DNA from 4 places in the Streptomyces sp. NPDC049577 genome. Region 3 is predicted to be linked to each of the others. Evidence: riboswitches for the same ligand, from Rfam matches in the RefSeq annotation. Region 3 holds a riboswitch; each other region holds the start of a gene.
The links. A riboswitch is a leader RNA that binds a small molecule or an ion and turns the genes downstream of it on or off. The one in region 3 is predicted to bind cobalamin.
Positions count from the first base shown of each region.

Region 1 (5,594 bases), on a different contig from region 3:
GATGCACTCGTACACGCCGGCGATCGAGGCGATGGTCGCGGTGGGCGCGATGGCGAGCAGCAGCGAGTTGCGCATGCCGACCGACGCGATGCGGCCGCGCAGGGCCTCCCAGCGGTCCGCCCAGGCCGGGACGGCGTTCGGGTAGTGGTCCGGGTGCAGCACGCCGCGCGCGGTGCGGGTCGCGGACCAGGCCGGGTGCGGGCCGTGCCGCTCGGCGAGGTCGGCGGACGCCTCGTAGGCCGCGAGCATGATGCGCTCGGAGATCTTGGTGGACAGCTCCTTCGCCTCGGCGGAGTCGAAGGGCAGGCGCAGCCGGAAGAAGACGTCCTGCAGACCCATCAGGCCCAGGCCCACCGGGCGCCAGCGGCTGTTGGAGTTGCCGGCCTGCTCGGTCGGGTAGAAGTTGATGTCCACGACGCGGTCGAGGAAGGTGACGGCCGTGCGGACCGTGCGGTCGAGCTTCTCCCAGTCCATCTCGCCGTCGGTGCCGAGGTGGGCCGCGAGGTTGACCGAGCCGAGGTTGCAGACCGCGGTCTCGCCGTCGTCGGTGACCTCCAGGATCTCCGTGCAGAGGTTGGAGGAGTGGACGACCTTGCCCTTCTCGGCCGTCTGGTTGGCGGTGCGGTTGGCGGCGTCCTTGAACGTCATCCAGCCGTTGCCGGTCTGCGCGAGGGTGCGCATCATGCGGGCGTAGAGCACGCGGGCCGGGATCTGCTTGACGGCCTTGCCCTCGGCCTCGTAGCGGCGGTAGGCGGCGTCGAACTCGTCGCCGTACAGGTCGACCAGGTCCGGCGTGTCGGCGGGGGAGAACAGCGACCAGTCGGCATCGGCCTCGACGCGGCGCATGAACTCGTCCGGGATCCAGTGGGCGATGTTCAGGTTGTGGGTGCGGCGGGCCTCCTCACCGGTGTTGTCGCGGAGCTCCAGGAACTCCTCGATGTCGGCGTGCCAGGTCTCCAGGTAGACGCAGGCGGCGCCCTTGCGGCGGCCGCCCTGGTTCACCGCGGCGACGGAGGCGTCGAGGGTGCGCAGGAACGGCACGATGCCGTTGGAGTGACCGTTGGTCCCCCGGATGAGGGAGCCGCGCGAACGGATGCGCGAGTAGGAGAGGCCGATGCCGCCCGCGTGCTTGGAGAGCCGCGCGACCTGGTGGTAGCGCTCGTAGATCGAGTCCAGCTCGTCCAGCGGCGAGTCCAGCAGATAGCAGGAGGACATCTGCGGGTGGCGGGTGCCGGAGTTGAAGAGAGTGGGGGAGGAGGGCAGGTAGGAGAGCGTGCTGGTGAGCCGGTAGAGCTCGGCGACGTCCTCCAGGGCCCGCTCCGAGTGGTCCTCGGCCAGACCGCAGGCGACGCGCAGCAGGAAGTGCTGCGGGGTCTCGACGACCTGCCGGGTGATGGGGTGGCGCAGCAGGTAGCGGCTGTGCAGGGTGCGCAGGCCGAAGTAGCCGAAGCGGTCGTCGGCGCCGTCGGCGAGGGCGGCGTCGACCAGGGCGTCCAGGCGCTCGGCGTGCTGGCGCACGAAGGCGGCGGTGTCGTCCGCGATCAGGCCCTCGCGGTGGCCGACGGCGACCGAGGCGGAGAAGGAGGTCGCGCCCTGTCCGGCGGCCTCCTCCGCGATGGCGCGGGTGAGCAGCCGGGCGGCGAGCTTGGAGTACTCGGGCTCCTCGGCGATCAGACCGGCCGCGGCCTCCGTGGCGAGGGAGCGCAGCTCGGCCTCGTCCGAGCCGGGGTGACGGCCCCGCAGCGCGGCGGCGGCGACCTTGCCCGGGTCGGTGGCGGGCAGATCTGCGGTGAGATCGGTCAGGGTGCGCAGCAGCGCGGTCCCGGGACCGCCGGCGTCCGTGGTGGTGACGGAACCTGAAACCGGATCTGCGGGCGCGATGGTCACGTGTGGCTCTCCCTCGCTCGGCTGGGGGCCTGGGCGGGAGGTGCTCGACGGATCGCTCGCCGGCATGCCACGTGCACGAGGGCATGCCGCACAGCGCCCATCGGCCCAACCGCGAGGCCCGGACGTCTTCCAACACCCGTGCCGAGCGGGCTCGGTCGTGGGTGTGCTGCCGGCAGGTCCTCGGACTGGTGGTGCGTATATGGGCACACATACACCGTTGCGGGACAGTTCCGGATTTCCACCGGATTCCCCTGCGGCGACAGCGAGGACGAGCATACATCTAGTGCCGGGCTCCGTACGCGCCCCCACATGTTGTGTCGCCCCGTCATGAGGTGGTCGCGGAATGTGCTAACGGGCAAGCGGAGGAGGCATGCGAGAGGGGGCCGCCACGCCCCGTCGTGCGGGTCGTGACGGCCCCCTGGAGGGCCGGGGCGAGGGGGCCCGGCGGGCCCCCGCTCCTAGTGCCCGCCGGGCGCTCCAGCCGTCGCCGGGGGCAGCTCCGCGCTCACCCCGGGATCGCCGGCATCGGCCGTGTAGTCCGAGGCGCGCGTCTGGTCCACCCCGTCCGGCGCCTTGACCGCGCGCAGCACGAACGTCGCCACGATGACGACGATCACATTGAGGACGAAGGCCGTCAGCCCGATGTACCCCTTCTCCCCGATGAGCGGGATCAGGTTGGTGTTCCCGAAATGCGGCTGGGTCGCGCTCGGCGTCTCGTACGCCTTCCACGTCCCGTACGCCATGCCCGCCGCCCAGCCGGCGAGCAGCGCCCAGCGGTGGGCCCAGCGGGTGAAGAGGCCGCCGACGAGCGCCGGCACCGTCTGGAGGATCCAGATGCCGCCGAGCAGCTGGAAGTTGATCGCCACCGTCTTGTCCATCGTGAGGACGAAGGCGAGCGCGCCCACCTTGACCAGCAGCGAGGCGAGCTTGGAGACCTTCGCCTCGTGCTCCGGCGACGCGTCCGGCCGGATGAACTCCTTGTAGATGTTGCGCGTGAAGAGATTTGCGGCGGCTATCGACATGATGGCCGCCGGCACGAGCGCCCCGATGCCGATCGCGGCGAACGCCACGCCCGTGAACCAGTCCGGGAACATGTTCTCGAAGAGCTGCGGGATCGCCAGCTGGCCGTTCTTGACCTTGATCCCGGCGGCGATGGCCATGAAGCCGAGCATCGCCAGCAGGCCCAGCATCAGCGAGTACAGCGGCAGGATCGTGGTGTTGCGGCGGATGACGTTGCGGCTGCGGCTGGAGAGCACGGCCGTGACCGAGTGTGGATAGAGGAACAGCGCCATCGCCGAGCCGAGCGCGAGCGTCGCGTACGACCACTGCGCCTGCCCCCCGGTGATCAGCGAACCGCTCGGCTTCCCGGTCTTGGGGTTTGTGGTCGCGAACGCCTCGCCCGCCTTCGCGAAGATATGGTCGAAGCCGCCCAGGCGGATCGGGATGTAGACGATCGCCACGCCGATGACGATGTAGATCAACGCGTCCTTGACGAAGGCGATCAGCGCCGGCGCGCGCAGCCCGGAGGAGTAGGTGTAGGCCGCGAGCACACCGAAGGCGATCAGCAGCGGCAGGTCCTTGACGAACCAGTTGGTGTTCTCGCCGCCGCCCACGCCCATGACGTCCAGAACGGCCTGTATTCCGACGAGTTGGAGGGCGATGTACGGCATCGTCGCGAGGATCCCGGTGAGCGCGAGCGCCAGCGAGAGCCCCCGGGACCCGAAGCGGCCGCGCACGAAGTCCGAGGACGTCACGTATCCGTGCTTGTGCGCCACCGACCACAGGCGCGGCAGGAAGGTGAAGACGAGCGGGTAGCACAGGATCGTGTACGGCACCGCGAAGAAGCCCGCGGCCCCGCCCGCGTAGATCGCCGCGGGGACGGCGACGAAGGTGTACGCCGTGTAGAGGTCGCCGCCGAGCAGGAACCAGGTGATCCAGGTGCCGAAGGAGCGGCCGCCGAGCCCCCACTCGTCGAGGTTGTCGGCGTTCTCGGCACGCCGCCAGCGCGAGGCCAGGAAGCCCATGACCGTCACGACCAGGAAGAAGATGATGAAGACGGCGAGTGCCACGCCGTTCACGCCGTCCTTCACCGCTGCTCACCGCCCCGGCGGGCGCGGGTCGTCCGCTCGTGCCGGCGCACGATGGCGTAGGCGACGACCGTGAGGGCCGTGGAGAGCACCACCCACAGCATCTGGTACCAGTAGAAGAACGGGATGCCGATGAGGGCCGGGGTGAGCCGGGAGTAGGAGTCGACCCACAGCATCGCCCCGAAGGGCAGGGCCAGGCATATGCCCGCGACGATCAGTGGCACGGTGACGACGACGCGTTCGCGGCCGCCGTTCCCAGGTGGTTCGGACATGCAATGACTCCGTCCCCTGCGCGATCCCAGTGTGTGATCTTGCGTAATGCGCAGGAAATCTAGGGGAGGCCGCCTCCGGGCGTCACCCCCCGTCCGGATATCGGTATGACAACGTCCCGCCGTCTCGACATGCCCGCCGCGCCCGAATAGCGCGAAATGTAGGCATTTAAAGTCATGAGCTGATTATTCTGCTGAACACGCGCTGCGAACGCGTGCTGTGGGGCGGCGTCACCGAACGACCGCGCCGTGTGCCGTGTCCACCTCGCCCAGCCCCAACCCGCGAAGGACGCCCACGAGATGCCCTTCCTCCAGCACCGCCGTTCCCTCGTGGCGCGAGCCGCCCACGGCACCCCCCGGCGCGCGCTCGGCACCCTCCTCCTGCTGTGCGTCGTGGCCCTGCTGGCCGCCGTGGCCGGACAGGGGACCGGCACCCGGCTCGCCCCGGGCGGCTGGACCCCGCAGCGGGCGGAGTCCACCCGGGCCGACGCCTTCCTCGCCGCCCGCTTCGGCGCCGGGCAACCCCACCTCCTGCTGGTCGCCACCGCGCCCGGCTCGGTCGACGCGCCCGACGCCGAGCGCGCGGGCCGCGCCCTGACCCGGCGCCTCACCGCCGACCCGCGCACCGCCTGGGTGCACGGCTACTGGCCGCAGCACACCCACGAACTCCGCAGCCGTGACCGGCACAGCGCCGTCATCGCCGTACGGTTCGCCGGGAACGAGCGCGCCCGCCTCGACGCCAGCAAGGCCGTCGCCGACCGCGAGGCCGGACGGCGGGGACCGCTGACCGTGCGGGTCTCCGGCGAGGCGGCGCTGTTCGCCGAGATGGAACGCCTGAGCACCGAAGGCGCCCTCGTCGCCGAACTCGTCGTCGCGCCGCTCGTCCTCCTCGTCCTGCTGTGGATCTTCGGCAGCCTCGTGGCCGCTCTCCTGCCCGTCGTCGTCGGCGGCTTCGCCGTCGTCACCACGACCGCCCTGCTGCGCCTGCTCACCGAGGTCATGACCGTCTCGGTGTTCGTCCTGAACATCGCCACCGCGCTCGGCTTCGGACTCGCCGTCGACTACTGCCTGCTCATGGTCAGCCGCTACCGCGAGGAACTCGCCGACGGGGCCACGCCCGTCCTCGCCGCCGAGCGCGCGCTGCGCACCGCCGGCCGTGCCGTCGCCTTCTCCGCGACAACGGTCGCCGCCGCGCTCGGCGCCCTGATGGTCTTCCCCCTCCCGCTGACCCGCTCCCTCGCCCTCGGCGGAGCCGCCGTCGCCGTCTGCTCGGCCGCCGGGGCACTGCTCGTCCTGCCCGCACTCCTGGTCCTGCTCGGCCCGCGCGTCAACCGCTTCGACCTCTTCGCCC
Region 1 is NZ_JBFAPH010000011.1:14,239-19,832, reverse strand. It holds gene AB0K09_RS02905 (ribonucleoside-diphosphate reductase subunit alpha) at 1-1,887, opposite strand, end outside; cobalamin riboswitch at 2,041-2,176, opposite strand; gene mctP (monocarboxylate uptake permease MctP) at 2,346-3,977, opposite strand; gene AB0K09_RS02895 (DUF3311 domain-containing protein) at 3,974-4,246, opposite strand; gene AB0K09_RS02890 (MMPL family transporter) at 4,493-5,594, shown strand, end outside.
Region 1: another riboswitch for cobalamin. It lies ahead of AB0K09_RS02905 (ribonucleoside-diphosphate reductase subunit alpha); the one in region 3 lies ahead of metE (5-methyltetrahydropteroyltriglutamate--homocysteine S-methyltransferase).

Region 2 (5,594 bases), on a different contig from region 3:
CCATCGGGCGCACCCCGCGGTCCAACCTCGCCACCTACACCGGGCTGTTCGACGCGGTGCGCAAGGTCTTCGCCGCCACCGACGCGGCCCGGGCCCGGGGTTACGGCGCGGGGCGGTTCTCGTTCAACGTCGCCGGCGGGCGGTGCGAGACCTGTCAGGGCGAGGGGTTCGTCGCCGTCGAGCTGCTGTTCCTGCCCGGCGCGTACGCGCCCTGCGAGGCGTGCGGGGGCGCGCGCTACAACCCGGAGACGCTGGAGATCACCTACCGGGGCGCGAACATCGCCCAGGTGCTGGAGCTGACCGTGGACGCCGCGGAGGAGTTCCTCGCGGACGTGCCGGCCGCCCGGCGGAGCCTGGCGATGCTGCGGGAGGTCGGTCTGGGCTATCTGCGTCTGGGCCAGCCGGCCACCGAGCTGTCGGGCGGGGAGGCGCAGCGCGTCAAGCTCGCCGCGGAGCTCCAGCGCACCCGGCGCGGGCACACCCTCTACGTGCTCGACGAGCCGACGACCGGGCTGCACCCCGCCGACACCGAGGTGCTGCTGCGGCAGCTGCACGGGCTGGTGGAGGCGGGCGACTCGGTGGTGGTCGTCGAGCACGACATGGCCGTGGTCGCGGGCGCGGACCACGTCGTGGACCTCGGCCCCGGGGGCGGCGACGAGGGCGGGCGCGTGGTCGCGGCGGGCACGCCGCAGCAGGTGGCGGCGGCCGCCGGGAGCGTGACGGCGCGCTACCTCGCGAAGGAGCTGGGCGCCTGACGTCCGTCCCGGCGGCCGTTGGTCATCCGTCGGAGGCCGGGGCGGCGGCCGTGCGGGCCGCCCAGCGCTGTTCGACCTTGGCGAAGCGCCAGTAGGCGAGGGCGAGGGCCCAGACGGCCACGAAGAGGCCGACGATGACGAAGCCGACGTTGTCGAGGTCCAGCCCGGCGATCCAGCCGCTGACCCCGTCGTCCAGCCCGAGCTTCTCGTGCAGGACGCCGACCAGTTCGATGGTGCCGATGAGGAAGGCGACGGCGATCGACAGCCCGGTGATGGTGAGGTTGTAGTAGACCTTGCGCACCGGGTTGGAGAAGGCCCACTGGTAGGCGAAGTTCATGAACGTGCCGTCGAGCGTGTCGAACAGGCTCATGCCGGCCGCGAAGAGCAGCGGCAGGCACAGGATCGCGTACCAGGGCAGGCCGGCCGCGGCGCCGCTGCCGGCCATCACCATGAGCGTGACCTCGGTGGCGGTGTCGAAGCCGAGCCCGAAGAGGAAGCCCAGCGGATACATCTGGCCGGGGCGGGAGACGGAGCGGGTGAGCCGGCCGAGCAGGCGGTTCATGAAGCCCCGGGAGTCCAGCTGCCGTTCCAGCTCGGCCTCGTCGTAGCGTCCCTCGCGCATCGCGCGGAAGATGCGCAGGATGCCGGAGAGGGCGACGAGGTTGAGGGCGGCGATGAGGTAGAGGAAGCCGCCGGAGACGGTGGTGCCGACCACGCCGAGGGTCTGGTGGGTGGTGGACTCCTCGTTCATCAGCACCCCGGCCAGATGGGTGCCGCCGGCCACCAGGGCGGCCATGACGACGACCACGCTGGAGTGGCCGAGGGCGAACCAGAAGCCGACCGAGACCGGGCGCTTGCCGTCGGCCATCAGCTTGCGGGTGGTGTTGTCGATGGCGGCGATGTGGTCGGCGTCGAAGGCGTGCCGCATGCCGAGGGTGTAGGCGGTGACGCCGAGGCCGACGCCGAAGACCTTGGAGTCGACCCGGTAGTGGTTGGGCACGACCAGCAGGAAGAGCACGCCGAAGGCGACGACGTGCAGGGCGGCGATGACGGCCAGCAGGCCGGCGGTGCGCACGGTGTCCTGGCGGCGCCAGCGGAAGGCGGGCGGCGGGCCGTCGGGCGCGCGGTCGGACACGGCGGTATTCACGGACATCAGGGGTGAACGCTCCAGCACCTCGTGGATCATTTCTTCGGTGCCGTGGCCGGTCTCCTGGCTTACGGGTCCGTTCGCGCCCGCCCCCGCCTTCCCGGCAGCCGGCTGCGGCCAGTGGCTCCGCGCGCCCGTGGACGCGCGGTGTGGGACGGAAACTCCCCGATCACAGTGGCGAGGGCCGCTCCGGAATGGGACCACGAGGGTCCGTCACCGGTCTTCCCGAGCACCACGACCGGGCCACCTTAACGTTTCGGCCGCATCCCCTGACGAAGAAGTGGTTATCACCACGTATGCACGGAGCGATGGACGCGCGGGCGGGCCGGTGCTACGTGTGCGGGAACGAGCAGAAAGGGCTGACCGCCATGGCAGACGCTGAGCACGGGCCCCGTCGGGCCGGCAAGGACTCACCGGGCGGGGCCGGGGCCCCGCCGGGGGCCTTCGCCCGGCGCATCGGGCTGTTCCAGGCCACCGCCATCAACATGAGCCAGATGTGCGGGATCGGGCCGTTCGTCACGATCCCGCTGATGGTTGCCGCCTTCGGGGGCCCGCAGGCCGTCATCGGCTTCGTCGCGGGCGCGGTGCTGGCGCTGGCGGACGGTCTGGTCTGGGCCGAGCTCGGCGCGTCCCTGCCGGGCGCGGGCGGCAGTTACGTCTATCTGCGGCAGGCGTTCCAGTACCGCACGGGCAAGCTGATGCCCTTCCTGTTCGTGTGGACGGCGATGCTGTTCATCCCGCTGGCGATGGCGACGGGCGTGATCGGCTTCGTCCAGTACCTCGGCTTCCTCTGGCCGGGCATGACGCCGGGCCAGGGCGATCTGACCGGGCTGGCGCTGATCGCGGTGGTCGTGGCGCTGCTGTGGCGCGGCGTGGAGAACATCGCGCGGATCACCGCTGTGCTGTGGTGCGTGATGATCGCCTCTGTCGTGCTCGTCATCGTCGCCGCGTTCACGCACTTCAGCACCGCGCTCGCGTTCACCTACCCCGCCCACGCCTTCGAGCTGACGGGCAATCACTTCTGGATCGGCTTCGCCGCGGGTCTGACCATCGGCATCTACGACTACGGCGGTTACTACACCGCCGCCTACATGGGCGCGGAGATCAAGAACCCCGGGCGCACCCTGCCGCGCGCCATCGTCTACTCGATCCTCGGCATCATGGTCATCTATCTGCTGCTCCAGATCGGCACCCTGGGCGTGGTCGACTGGCGGGAGATGCTCGACCCGGGCTCCACGGCCGCCACCTCGGTGGCCTCGGCGGTGCTGGAGAGGACCTGGGGCAAGGCCGCCGCGAACGCCGTCACGGTGCTGATCCTCGTCACCGCCTTCGCCTCCGTCTACACCGGGCTGCTGGGCGGTTCGCGCGTGCCCTACGACGCCGCCCGGGAGAAGGTCTTCTTCCGCCCCTTCGGCACCCTGCACCCGCGCCACCGCTTCCCGGTGCTGCCGCTGGTGACGATGGGCGTCATCGGCGCCGTGGGGTTTCTGATCGGCCGTCATACGGATCTGGCGACGCTGATCCAGCTGCTGACCACCGTGATGGTGCTGGTGCAGGCGCTCGCCCAGATCGTGGCCGTGACGGTGCTGCGCCGCCGCCAGCCGGGGCTGCCGCGGCCGTACCGGATGTGGCTCTATCCGCTGCCGAGCCTGGTGGCGCTGGTGGGCTGGCTGGTCATCTACGGCTACGCGGACCGCAATTCCCCCGGCCGGCACCCCATCGAATGGTCCCTGGCCTGGGTCGCCGCCGGCTGCGCGGCCTTCGCCGCGTGGGCGGCGTACGAGAAGGTGTGGCCGTTCGGACCGCGCGAGATCAGCGAGGAGTACCTGCCGGACGCCGCCGGGGACACCCACGGGCGAAGCCCGGGCGGTGGTCCGGACAGCGGCCCGGACGACGGCGCGGAGAACGGCCCGAACGACCGCGAGCCGACGCCCGCCTGACGGCCCGACACCGGCGGAGTTGCCGAACGGTGATAAAACGGCACCCATGCCCGTGACCAGTGCCCCGTCCTCGAAGCCCACCTCCGCCAAGCCGCGCCGGCTGCTCTGGCACCGCCTGATATTCGGGCTCTGGTACCGGCCCGTCGACGTGCTCGACGAGGCCCGGGACCGGAGCGTGTGGGGTGCGGCGACGTTCCTGAGCCTGCTGTGCGGGGCGATGGGCACGATGGGCAAGGACTCCTTCTGGGGCCAGTGGGAGGTGAGCCCCGCGCTGGCCCTGTGGGCGATGGCCATCGGTGCCGTGGTGGTGCTGCTGGCCAGCCTGCTGCTGGGGATCGTCACCCATGCCATCGCCCGCCGGCTGGGCGGCAACGGCAGGTTCGCGCCCACCACCGGTCTGTTCGTCCTCGTCTTCTGGGCGACCGACCTGCCCCGGCTGGCCCTCGACGCCTGGCTGCCCTCGGACTCGGTGCCCGTGCGGGCCGCGGCCTCCGTGACGGCGGCCTTCGGCTGCGCGCTGGCCGTCCTGCTGATCCGCGGCCAGCACCATCTGCCGACCCGCAAGGCGGTGGCGGCGGTGAGCGTACAGATGCTGGCGGCCGTGGCCCTGCTGAAGTTCCCGCCCGGCAGCGGCTGACGGCCGGCCCGAACGGCAGCGGCCCCGGAACGACGATGGCCCGCCCGGTGCGACGGGGGATGCACACCGGGCGGGCTCGAGAACAGTTCTACCTCATCAAGGATGGGGCATGCACCAAAAGCGTGTTCGTTTTGCCGATTACCAGCGCACGGGGAGCGAGATCAAGCCACGCGCGCGCATGGCCGGACGCCACCTCAGCTCACTCCTCGGAACATCGAGTTCCAGTTTTTCGCAGCGCTCCAGCAGCACCCGGAGGGCGATTGCGGTCTCCATCCGGGCCAGCGGCGCGCCCAGGCAGTAGTGGATGCCGTGCCCCAGCGCGAGCTGCCCCGACCGGTCCCGCCGCAGGTCAAGGCGGTCCGGGTCGCGGAACTGGCGGGGATCGCGGTTGGCCGAGGCGAGCGAGAGCAGCACGGTCTCCCCCGCGGGCACCAGCGTGCCGCCGATCTCCATGTCCTCCAGCGGGAAGCGCCGGATGGCCAGCGCGGCGGGCCCCTCCCACCGGCTCAGCTCGTCGACGGCCGCTTCGAGTCCGTCCGGATTCGCTCGCAGCTCGTGCAGGAGTGCGGGGTGGTCCAGCAGGGCGAGGACGGCGTTGGCGATGAGGTGGACGGTGTTCTCGTAACCGGCGAAGAGGATGAGGAAGGCGAGGGAGGTCAGTTCGTCGCGGGACAGGCTGTCCCCGTTCTCCTGGACCGCGATCAGGTCCGACAGGAGGTCGTCGCCGGGGTCGGCGCGCTTGGCCTCGATGAGGCCGGTGAAGAAGCCCATCATCGCGGCGACCGCCTCCTTCATCAGGTGGGGCCGCTCGGGGTCCGGGGTGATGAGGGCGTCGGTCCAGGCCCGGAAGTCGACGCGGTCCGCCCGCGGGACGCCGAGCAGATCGCAGATCACGGTGATCGGCAGCGGTGTGGCGTACTCGGCCAGCAGGTCCATGCGCCCGCGCGGCGCGACGGCGTCCAGCAGTTCGCCGGCGACGTCCGTCACCGGGGCCCGGAGCTTCTCCACGCGGCCCGGGGTGAACGCCCTGGCCACCAGGCGGCGCACCCGGGTGTGGTCCGGCGGGTCCATGTTCAGCAGGTTGGCGTCCAGCGCCGGAGGCAGCGAGAACCCCG
Region 2 is NZ_JBFAPH010000128.1:6,527-12,120, forward strand. It holds gene uvrA (excinuclease ABC subunit UvrA) at 1-755, shown strand, start outside; gene AB0K09_RS16465 (HoxN/HupN/NixA family nickel/cobalt transporter) at 778-1,908, opposite strand; cobalamin riboswitch at 1,938-2,154, opposite strand; gene AB0K09_RS16470 (APC family permease) at 2,271-3,842, shown strand; gene AB0K09_RS16475 (YIP1 family protein) at 3,889-4,479, shown strand; gene AB0K09_RS16480 (cytochrome P450) at 4,618-5,594, opposite strand, start outside.
Region 2: another riboswitch for cobalamin. It lies ahead of AB0K09_RS16465 (HoxN/HupN/NixA family nickel/cobalt transporter); the one in region 3 lies ahead of metE (5-methyltetrahydropteroyltriglutamate--homocysteine S-methyltransferase).

Region 3 (5,594 bases):
GCGTGGCGGATCTCGCAGCCCAGGCCGATGGCGAAGGTCTTGCCCGGCTCTCCCCAGCCGCCGCGCTGCCGCGTCACGGTCCGGGCGGTCCACAGGTAGCGCTGCCCGTCGGGCATGGCCGCGATCTGCACGTGGACGCGGCCGGGGGCGGCGAACGCCTCGTAGACGTTCCACAGCGGGCAGGTGCCGCCCGCGCGGGAGAAGTGGAAGCCGGTCGCGGACTGCCGCTTGGACATGTTCCCCGCGCGGTCGACGCGGACGAAGGAGAACGGCACCCCGCGCAGCCGCGGCCGCTGGAGCGTGCTGAGGCGGTGGCAGACGGTCTCGTAGCCGACGCCGAAGTGGTCGGTGAGCCGCTCGATGTCGTACCGCATCTCCTCGGCCGCCGCGTGGAAGGCGCCGTACGGCAGGATCAGCGCCGCCGCGACGTAGTTGGCGATGCCGATGCGGGCGAGCGACCACGCCGGCGAGCCCTCGGCGAAGTCCTCCGCGGCGAGGGCGGACAGCTCGGGAGAGAGTTCGAGCAGCACCAGCTGGGTGGCCATGCGGAAGGCCCGCTGGCCCGGGCGCAGCCTGCTCGACAGATGCAGCGTCCGGCGCGCCGGGTCGTAGTGGTGCAGCCGGCCGGAGCCCGCGGCCAGCTCGACGGCGTGCCTCCCGGTGAGCCGGGCGGAGAGCGCGGTCAGCACCCCGCCGGGGCGGACGCCCAGCTCCCCGGCCAGCCGCTCGGCGGTGACGTCGAGGTCGTGGAGGTAGTTCTTGCGGCGGTGGAAGAACTCCCGGACCTCCTCGTGCGGGGAGCGCGGTGCGGCCGGACCGGCCACCTCGCCGCGTCCCTCGGCCGCCTCCGCCAGGCGTTCGGACAGCGCCTGGTTGCGGCGCCCCAGCTCGATGAGCACGGCGGCGACCGACGGCAGCCGGGAGACGAGCTCGGTCAGCTCGCCGGCAGAGACGCGGGCGCCGGCGATCTCGTCGGCGAGCGCCTCGCGGAGGTCGGCGAGGACCCGTGTGGTGTCCTGCTCGGCGAAGAAGCCGGGGTCCACCCCGAACGCCTCGGTCAGCCGCAGCAGGACGGGGACCGTCAGGGGTCGCGAATCGTGCTCCATCTGGTTCAGGTAACTGGGCGAGATCGCGAGCACGCGCGCGAACTCGGCCTGGCTGAACCGCCGCTCCTCGCGCAGCCTGCGCAACCGCGCGCCCGCGTAGGTCTTGCCCACCGCCGGCCCCTCCCGTTGTCGGTCCGGCGGCGAGTCTAGGGCCCGGACCCGGAAAGTGAACCTTCCCACGTCTTCGCAGACTTGGCGGAATGCGCTGAGAAGATTCGCATCACTTGGCATCCGGCCACCCTTGATGGCACTCAGTGCCGCTGCAAGAGTCGTCCATGCGGCCCGCCGGCCCGGTTCTCTCCGCTCCCGCTCATCCCCGATGGCACGGCGGGCCGCGTTCCCGGGGGAGTTCCCCGGTCTTCGCACACTTGGCACCCATCCCTGGAGGCAGCCATGGCACAGGCAGCGACGGACGCCCCGACCACCGTGGACGACCTCACCCGGCGTTGGGCGACCGACCCCCGCTGGAAGGGCATCGAGCGGACCTACGGCGCCGAGGACGTCATCCGGCTGTCCGGCAGCGTCCGCGAGGAGCACACCCTGGCCCGCCGCGGGGCCGAGCGCCTGTGGCGGCAACTGCACGAGCGCGACTACGTGCACGCCCTCGGCGCGCTCACCGGCGGACAGGCCGTGCAGATGGTCAAGGCCGGACTGCAGGCCGTCTACCTCTCCGGCCGGCAGGTCGCCGCCGACGCCACGGCACTGACCGGCTCCACCGAGGAGGAGCAGTTCCACTGAGCGCTCCCACCGGCCACGGAGATCCACCATCGACGCCTACGCCCACCCCCTCGTCCGGCCTCCGGAGGCACAGTCGTGAACACCACCCTCACCCGTATCGGGATCGTCGGCGGCGGGCAGATGGGCGCCGGCATCGCCGAGGTCTGCGCCCGCGCCGGGCTCGACACCGTCGTCTGCGAGGCCGACGCCACCGCCGCCCGCGCCGCACGGGACCGCGTGACCGCCTCCCTCGAACGCGCCGTCACCAAGGGCAAGCTGGACGGGGCGAGCGCCCAGGACGCCCTCGCCCGGCTCGCCTTCTCCGGCAGCCTCGACGACCTCGCCGACCGCCACCTCGTCATCGAGGCCGTCAGCGAGAACGCCGAGGTGAAGACCGAGGTCTTCGCCGCCGTCGACAAGATCGTTGAGGATCCGGAGGCGATCCTCGCCACCAACACCTCCTCGATCCCCGTGATGCGCCTCGGCATGGCGACACGCCGTGCCGACCGCGTGGTCGGACTGCACTTCTTCAACCCCGTGCCCGTCCTGCCCCTGGTCGAGGTCGTCTCCTCCCTGCACACCACGGCCGCGACCGCGGACGCCGTCGAGACCTTCGCCACCCGCACCCTGGGCAAGACGGTCGTACGGTCCCGGGACCGCGCCGGCTTCGTCGTCAACGCCCTCCTGATCCCCTATCTGCTCTCCGCGATCCGCATGGCCGAGTCCGGCTTCGCCACCGCGACCGACCTCGACACCGGCATGGAGCTCGGCTGCGCTCATCCGATGGGCCCGCTCCGGCTCGCCGACCTGATCGGCCTGGACACCGTCGCCTCCATCGCGGAATCCCTCTACGAGGAGTTCAAGGAACCGCTCTACGCCCCGCCCCCGCTGCTGCTGCGCATGGTGGAGGCGGGGCTGCTCGGCCGCAAGACGGGCCGGGGGTTCCACACCTACGGCCGGTGACGAAGAAGTTCCCGGCGACGGCCGGGGCCGCACCGGAGGGCGCGGCGTGATGTGTGACCGGTATGTGAACAACCCTGTCCCGGCCGGCGACCCTCCCTCTAGGGTGGCCAGTGCAGCCGGTTCGCCCTGCTCGCCAGGCAGGCGCGTCGCAAGAGGGAACCCGGTGGGAATCCGGGACTGCCCCGCAGCGGTGAGCGGGAACGACCGCCGTCATACGCACTGGGCCCGGGCGGGTCCGGGAAGCGACGGCCAGTAGGTGTCTGCCCCGGCAGACGCGCCCGCGAGTCCGAAGACCTGCCGCTGCCCGCGCGCGAGCGTTCGCGCGCGGAGATCCCGGTGACCTCGAGGGCGGGTCGGCGTACACATCCAACGGGCCCGCGCAACGGCGGCGACCCGCCGGATCCGTCACCCTTCGCGTCCTCGCCGGGTTTCCGAGGTGCTGAACAGAAACTCGCGAAGGAGAGTTCCGTGACCAGCAAGTCCGCAGCCGCGGCAGCACGCGCCACCGTTCACGGCTACCCCCGGCAGGGCCAGGGCCGTGAACTGAAGAAGGCGATCGAGGGCTACTGGAAGGGCCGCGTCACCGCCGGTGCCCTCCGGGAGACGGCCGCCGAACTGCGCGCCGCCAACTGGCGGCAGCTCGCCGACGCCAGCGTCCACGAGGTGCCGACCGGCGACTTCTCGTACTACGACCACGTCCTGGACACCAGCGTCATGGTCGGCGCGATCCCCGCCCGCCACCGCGCCGCCGTCGCGGCGGACCCCCTGGACGGGTACTTCGCCATGGCCCGCGGCACTCAGGACGTGGCACCACTGGAGATGACCAAGTGGTTCGACACCAACTACCACTACCTGGTCCCCGAGCTCGGCCCCGACACCGTCTTCACCGCCGACTCCGCCAACCAGGTCACGGAACTGGGAGAGGCCCTCGCCCTCGGCCTCACCGCCCGACCGGTCCTCGTCGGACCGGTCACCTACCTGCTGCTGGCCAAGCCCGCGCCCGGCGTCGCCGCCGGCTTCGAACCGCTCACCCTCCTCGACCGGCTGCTGCCCGTCTACGCCGAGGTCCTCGCGGACCTGCGGGCCGCCGGGGCCGAATGGGTCCAACTCGACGAGCCCGCCCTGGTCCAGGACCGCACCCCGGCCGAGCTGAACGCCGCCGGCCGCGCCTACCGCGAGCTGGGCACCCTCACCGACCGCCCCAAGCTGCTCGTCGCCTCCTACTTCGACCGCCTCGGCGAGGCCCTGCCGGTCCTGGCCAAGGCCCCCGTCGACGGCCTCGCCCTCGACTTCACCCGGTCCGCCGCCGCCAACCTCGACGACCTCGCGGCCGTCGGCGGCCTGCCCGGCAAACGCCTGGTCGCCGGCGTGGTCGACGGCCGCAACGTATGGATCGACGACCTCGAGAGGTCCCTGTCCACCCTCGGCACCCTCCTCGGCCTCGCCGACCGGGTCGACGTCGCCCCCTCCTGCTCCCTGCTGCACGTCCCCCTGGACGCCACGGCCGAGCGCGACATCGACGGACAGATCCTCCGCTGGCTCTCCTTCGCCCGCCAGAAGGCCCGGGAGGTCGTCACCCTCGCCAGGGGACTCGCGCACGGCACCGACGCCATCGCCGCCGAACTCGCCGCCAACCGCGCCGACCGCGCCTCGCGCGCCGGCTCGGCGATCACCCGGGACCCGGCGGTGCGCGCCCGCGCCGCCGCCGTCATCGCCGCCGACGCGCACCGGTCCCAGCCCTACCCCGAGCGCGCGGCCGCCCAGCGCGCCCACCTGCGGCTCCCGCCGCTGCCGACCACCACGATCGGCTCCTTCCCGCAGACCACCGAGCTGCGCACGGCCCGCGCCGACCTGCGCGCCGGACGCATCGGCACCGCGGCCTACGAGGAGCGGATCGAGGCCGAGATCCGCGAGGTCGTCTCCTTCCAGGAGAAGACCGGCCTCGACGTCCTCGTGCACGGCGAGCCCGAGCGCAACGACATGGTCCAGTACTTCGCCGAGCAGCTCACCGGCTACCTGGCCACCCAGCACGGCTGGGTCCAGTCGTACGGCACCCGCTACGTCCGCCCGCCGGTCCTCGCCGGCGACATCTCCCGCTCCGAGCCCATGACGGTCCGCTGGACCCGCTACGCGCAGTCGCTCACCGAGCGCCCGGTCAAGGGCATGCTCACCGGCCCGGTCACCATGCTCGCCTGGTCCTTCGTCCGCGACGACCAGCCCCTCGCCGACACGGCCCGGCAGGTCGCCCTGGCCCTGCGCGACGAGGTGAACGACCTGGAGGCCGCCGGGACACCGGTGATCCAGGTGGACGAGCCCGCCCTCCGCGAGACCCTCCCGCTGCGCGCCGCCGACCACGCGGCGTACCTCGCCTGGGCCACCGAGTCCTTCCGTCTCGCCACGAGCGGCGTCCGGCCGGACACCCAGATCCACACCCACATGTGCTACGCCGAGTTCGGCGACGTCCTGGCGGCCATCGACGACCTCGACGCGGACGTCATCAGCCTGGAGGCGGCCCGCTCGCACATGCAGGTCGCCGGGGAGCTGGCCACGGCGGGCTACCCGCGCGAGGCCGGCCCCGGCGTCTACGACATCCACTCGCCGCGCGTCCCCGGCATCGGCGAGGTGGCGGACCTGCTGCGGAAGGCCCTGTCCGCGATCCCCGCCGACCGCCTGTGGGTCAACCCCGACTGCGGCCTGAAGACCCGCGGCCGGCCCGAGGTCCGCGCCTCCCTGGAGAACCTGGTGGCGGCGGCCCGCGAGGTCCGCGAGGAACTGGGCGGCACGGCCTCCTGACACCACGGCCCGGAC
Region 3 is NZ_JBFAPH010000351.1:27-5,620, forward strand. It holds partial or broken gene AB0K09_RS27920 (short-chain fatty acyl-CoA regulator family protein) at 1-1,217, opposite strand, end outside; partial or broken gene AB0K09_RS27925 (isocitrate lyase) at 1,500-1,802, shown strand; gene AB0K09_RS27930 (3-hydroxybutyryl-CoA dehydrogenase) at 1,920-2,786, shown strand; cobalamin riboswitch at 2,937-3,082, shown strand; gene metE (5-methyltetrahydropteroyltriglutamate--homocysteine S-methyltransferase) at 3,255-5,579, shown strand.

Region 4 (5,594 bases), on a different contig from region 3:
GCGCCCGGACCGTCGTCGTCTTGGCGGTGCCCTTCTCGCCGCGCACGAGCACGCCGCCCACGGCGGGGGAGACTGCGTTGAGCAGCAGCGCCAGTCGCAGACTGTCCATGCCGACGACGGCGGTGAACGGATAGGTGGCCGAAGCCATCAGGTGGTACTCCCTTCGAGCGGGCGCGGGCGCGGCGCCCCCGGCGGTATGAAGGGCGCGCCGGCCGGCACGCCGCCCTCGATGAGCCGCAGCAGCGCGTCCGTGTCGGCGTGCTGCTCGATCAGATCACCGAGCCGGTCCAGCTGTTCCTCGCGCAGTGCCGCGAACGACGTGTCCGGGGCCGGCACGAACGCCCGCCCGGCCGCCCGCGCCACCTCGCGCAGGAACGCCCGCCGGAAGCCGTCGCTCTCCAGCGAGCCGTGCCAGTGGGTGCCCCATACGGCGCCCACCCGGCAGCCGTCGAGGAACGGCTCGTCGCCGCCCAGTACCTCGGCGACGCCGTGGTGGATCTCGTAGCCCTCCACGGTCTCGCCCAGTGCCTTGCCGGACGGCCGGGTCAGGGTCTTCTCGGCGGCGAACCGCACCCGTACGGGCAGCAGGCCGAGCCCCTCGACCGTGCCGGCCCGGGACTCCACCTCGTCGTCGATGCGCTCGCCCAGCACCTGGAAGCCGCCGCAGATGCCCAGCACCGGCCGGCCCTCGGCGGCCCGGCGGGCCAGCGCGTCCGCCAGCCCCCGCTCGCGCAGCCACGCCAGCGCCCGCACCGTGCCGCGCGTGCCCGGCACCACGACGAGGTCGGCGTCGGCCAGCTCCTCGGGCCGGTCCACGAACCGCACCACGACGCCCGGTTCGGCCGCCAGCGCGTCCACGTCCGTGAAGTTGGACATCAGCGGCACCGCGCAGACGGCCACGCGCAGCACGTCGCCGCCGTACGGCGGCGCGACCACCGACTCGCGGACGGCGCCGCGCAGCGACACGCGCAGCCCGTCCTCCTCGTCGATGCCGAGCCCGTGCGCGAACGGCAGCACGCCCACCGTCGGACGGCCGGTCAGCTCGCGCAGCATGTCCAGGCCGGGCTCCAGCAGCGTGACATCGCCGCGGAACTTGTTGACGAGGTAACCCGCTACCAGCTCCTGGTCCTCGCGGGACAACAGCGCGGTCGTGCCGAAGAAGGAGGCGAAGACGCCGCCCCGGTCGATGTCGCCGACCACCACGACCGGCAGTCGCGCGGCCCGTGCGAGGCCCATGTTGACGATGTCGCTGCGCCGCAGATTGATCTCGGCCGGGCTGCCGGCGCCCTCGCAGATCACCGCGTCGTGCGTGCGCCGCAGCTCGGCCAGGCACTCGGTGACCGTGCCGAACAACTGCTCCTGCCGGCCCGCGTGGTAGCCACGGGCGCTGAGCTCGCCGACCGGCTTGCCCATCAGCACGACCTGGCTGCTGCGGTCGCCGCCGGGCTTGAGCAGCACCGGGTTCATCAGCGCCGTCGGCTCCACGCCGGCCGCCGCGGCCTGCATGGCCTGCGCCCGGCCTATCTCCGCGCCCTCGCGCGTGACATAGGAGTTGAGCGACATGTTCTGCGCCTTGAAGGGCGCCACCTTTACGCCCTTGCGGGCCAGCCAGCGGCAGATGCCCGCGGTCACCACGCTCTTGCCCGCGTCGGAGGTGGTCCCGGCCACCAGCAGGCCCCCGCCCAGCGGGCCGCCCGGCCCGCGCCCGTCCGTCGTCACCGGTTCCTCCTCGTGGACACCGTCGGTTGCGCCTTCGAGAGCCTGCCCAGCGCGCGGGTGCGGGAGACGGCGTACCGGCAGGCGACGGAGGCGCCCAGGGCCAGGACCGCGACCCGGCGCGAGAGCCGCACCGCGCGCTCGATGTCGCGCACCTCGACCGGGCGGTTCTCCTCGCCCAGCACGGGCCGGTGCTCGACGCGGCCGGAGTAGGCGAGGGTGCCGCCGAGCCGCACGCCCAGGGCCCCGGCGAAGGCCGCCTCCACCGGGCCGGCGTTGGGGCTCGGGTGCCGGGAGGCGTCCCGCCGGGCGATCCGCCAGGCGCCGCGCCGGTCCGGGCCGGCGAGCACGGTGAGGGCGGCGGTCAGCCGCGCGCCGGGCCAGCCGACGGCGTCGTCGAGCCGGGCCGAGGCCCAGCCGAACCGCAGGTGGCGGGGCGACTTGTGACCCACCATCGCGTCGAGCGTGTTGACCGCGCGGAAGCCGACCAGCCCGGGCACCCCCGCGAGGGCGCCCCAGACCAGCGCGCCGACGACGGCGTCGGAGGTGTTCTCGGCCACGGACTCCACCACGGCGCGGGCGATCTGCTGGTGGTCCAGGGCCTGCGGGTCGCGCCCGCACAGGTGCGGCAGCCGCTCCCGGGCCACGTCCAGGTCCCCGGCGGCGAGCGCCCCGCCGACGGCCCGTGCCTCGCGGCCCAGCGAGGTGCCGCCCAGCACGGCCCAGACGGCGGCCGCGGTCAGCGCGGTCTCGGCCGTACGGGAGCCGCGTACGGCGCGGGTGAGCAGCGCGGCGGCGGCGGTGGCGCCGCCCGCGCAGAGCAGGGTGTGCAGGGTTCCGCGACCTCGGTGGTCGCGCCACAGCCGGTCCTCGACGGCCTGCGCGGCACGGCCGAACGCGGCGACCGGGTGACCGCGGCGGGGATCGCCGAGCACCAGGTCGCCGAGAAAGCCGAGCGCCGCGCCGGACGCGTAGACCGCGGTGCGGCCGGGCATGGCGATGTGTCCTCACTCAGGGTCCGCGCCCTGGATCGACGTGACCGGCGACCAGAGTCTCCTGGCTCCCGGATCCGCGTCGCCCCCGGCCTTCCAGCCGCCTTCGTACGGCCGTGGCCCTCATGACGGGGGTGCGCTCCCCGGTGACAGTGGCGGGACCGCGCCGGACTCGCACCGGCTTCCTCTGCTGTCGCCGTTTGGCGTTCGGCAGTCCACCACGAGCCGGAGCCAAGGTCAACTCTCCCCAGGGGCCCGGGAGCCCGGAACGCCGGACGGGCCGAGCGGATGTCCGCTCGGTCCGTCCGGCGCGCAGCGGCCGTGACGGCCGCGAAGAGGCGTGGTCAGCCCACGATCAGATAGATCCCGTACCCCACGGCCGCCGCGCACAGCGCGTAGCAGAGGTAGGCACCCGTGCGGGCCAGGGCCGCGCCGCTGCCCGCCTGCCCGGCGGGGCGGGACGTGCCGACGATGCCGAGGGTGAAGACACCCACCAGGGCGACGGTGACCAGGACGCTGACGCCGAAGACCTGGCCGAGGGCCATCCAGTTGATGTGCATGGTCGCTTCCTAGGCTGCGGTCTCGGACGTGGCCAGCGGGCCCGCCGGCGGCGGGGCGACGGCCTTGAGGGCGGCGGTGACGACACCGGCCGGCTCCGCGGCGGGGGCGGCGGGGGCGTCGGTGACGTTGTCGTGCGTGACCGGCTTGCGGCGCGAGGCCGCCCAGATCGCGCCGCTCGCGGCGAGGGCGAGGACGGCCACCGCGGCGACGCCCCAGTCGCCCTGGTCGGCGAGGAGGGCGGCCGCGCCGGCGACGAGACCGGCGGCCGGGAGGGTCAGGCCCCAGGCGAGGACCATGCGGCCGGCCGTGGACCAGCGCACCACGCCGCCCTTGCGGCCGAGGCCGGCGCCCATGACCGAGCCGGAGCAGACCTGGGTGGTGGAGAGCGCGAAGCCGATGTGCGAGGAGGCGAGGATCACCGTGGCGGCACCGGTCTGGGCGGCGAAGCCCTGCGCCGGGCGGATGTCGGTGAGGCCCTTGCCGAGCGTCTGGATGATGCGCCAGCCGCCCAGGTACGTGCCGAGCGCGATGGCCAGGCCGGCCGAGACGACGACCCACAGCGGCGGGTCGGAGTGCGGGGCGATGACGCCACCGGTGACCAGCGCGAGGGTGATGACGCCCATCGTCTTCTGCGCGTCGTTGGTGCCGTGCGCGAGGGAGACCAGGGCGGCCGAGGCGATCTGGCCGGCGCGGTAGCCCTTCGCGGTGTCCTGCTCGTCGCGGCCGCGGGAGAGGCGGTAGGTGAGCCGGGTCGCGGCCGTGGAGGCGATGCCGGCCACGATCGGGGCGCACACCGCCGGGATGAGGACCTTCATGACGATCGCGTCACCGTGCACGCCGTGCGTACCCACCGAAACCAGGGTGGCGCCGATCAGACCGCCGAAGAGGGCGTGCGAGGAGCTGGAGGGCAGGCCCGCCAGCCACGTCAGCAGGTTCCAGACGATCGCCCCGACCAGTCCGGCGAAGATGATCTCGGGTCTGACCCCGGCCTTCTCGTCGATGATGCCGCCGGAGATCGTCTTGGCGACCTCCACGGACAGGAACGCGCCGACGAGGTTGAGTGCCGCCGACATCGCGACGGCGGTCTTCGGCTTGAGAGCGCCGGTGGAGATGGTGGTGGCCATGGCGTTGGCCGTGTCGTGGAAGCCGTTCGTAAAGTCGAACACCAAGGCCGTGACGATCACGATCCCGATGAGAAGCGTGATGTGTTCCATTCACCCAGGCAATCAGTTCGGTGGTCAGTACGCGGCGACCGTAGGGACTCCGGGTGAACGGAAGGTGAACTGGGTCGGGCGGCGCCATGACACCCACCGGAGGCGGACAACGATGACGGATCTGGCCGAGCGCGACGAGATACGCCGGGCATGGGCAAAAGTCGTGGCCACGGCCCGGCGCACCACGGCCGAGGGCCTGGTGGTGGGCACCTCCGGGAACGTCTCCGCCCGGATCGGGGACGTGGTCCTCGTCACACCCACCGGCGTGCCCTACGACCGGCTCGGGCCCGGGGACGCCGTCGGCGTCGGCCTCGACGGCCGCCGGCTGTTCGGCGCACTGCTCCCCACCAGCGAGTTGCCCATGCACCTCGCCGTCTACCGGGCCACCGACGCAGCCGCGATCGTGCACACCCACGCCGTGCACGCCACGGCCGTCTCCACCCTGGTCACCGAGATGCCGCTGATCCACTACATGGCCGCCGCCCTCGGCGGCCCGGTCCGCGTCGCCCCGTACGCCCTCTACGGCACCGACGAGCTCGCCCGGCACATCCTCACCGCCCTCGAGGGCCGCACCGGCTGCCTCCTGCGCAACCACGGCACCCTCACCTACGGCGCCACCCTCGACCAGGCGTACGACCGCACCGCCCAGCTGGAGTGGATGTGCAGGGTCTGGCTCACCGCCACCGCCGTCCCCGGCCGCACCCCGGCCCTGCTCAGCCTCGAGCAACTCGACGAGGTGGCCGGCAAGCTGCGCGGTTACGGCCAGCGCGGCTGACGCACGCGCCGGCCGCCGCCCCGCCCACTGGCCGGGCGGCCCGCCCGCCCGCACACTGGGGTGAATGGGCGTGCGCACCGCGGCGGCCGTGACCGCCGCATCCGTCATAGGCGCCGGAGCGGCCATGGTGGCGGCCGGGCGCTACGCCGGCGATGCCGCGCTGAAGGTCCCGCCCGACCAGCCGCTGCCCGGCGAGCCACGGATCGCCGTCCACGAGGCCGACGCCGCCACGGTCACCCTCACCCGCACCCCGGCCGCGCTCCGGCCCGGCACCTACGGACTCGCCGGGCGCGGCCTGCGCGCCGTGGTCGGGCCCGTCGTCCCGGACGTCTCCCA
Region 4 is NZ_JBFAPH010000313.1:1,149-6,742, reverse strand. It holds partial or broken gene AB0K09_RS26660 (AAA family ATPase) at 1-148, opposite strand, end outside; gene AB0K09_RS26655 (cobyric acid synthase) at 148-1,686, opposite strand; gene AB0K09_RS26650 (cobalamin biosynthesis protein) at 1,716-2,711, opposite strand; cobalamin riboswitch at 2,766-2,897, opposite strand; gene AB0K09_RS26645 (hypothetical protein) at 3,053-3,268, opposite strand; gene AB0K09_RS26640 (inorganic phosphate transporter) at 3,278-4,483, opposite strand; gene AB0K09_RS26635 (class II aldolase/adducin family protein) at 4,596-5,258, shown strand; gene AB0K09_RS26630 (alpha/beta hydrolase) at 5,323-5,594, shown strand, end outside.
Region 4: another riboswitch for cobalamin. It lies ahead of AB0K09_RS26650 (cobalamin biosynthesis protein); the one in region 3 lies ahead of metE (5-methyltetrahydropteroyltriglutamate--homocysteine S-methyltransferase).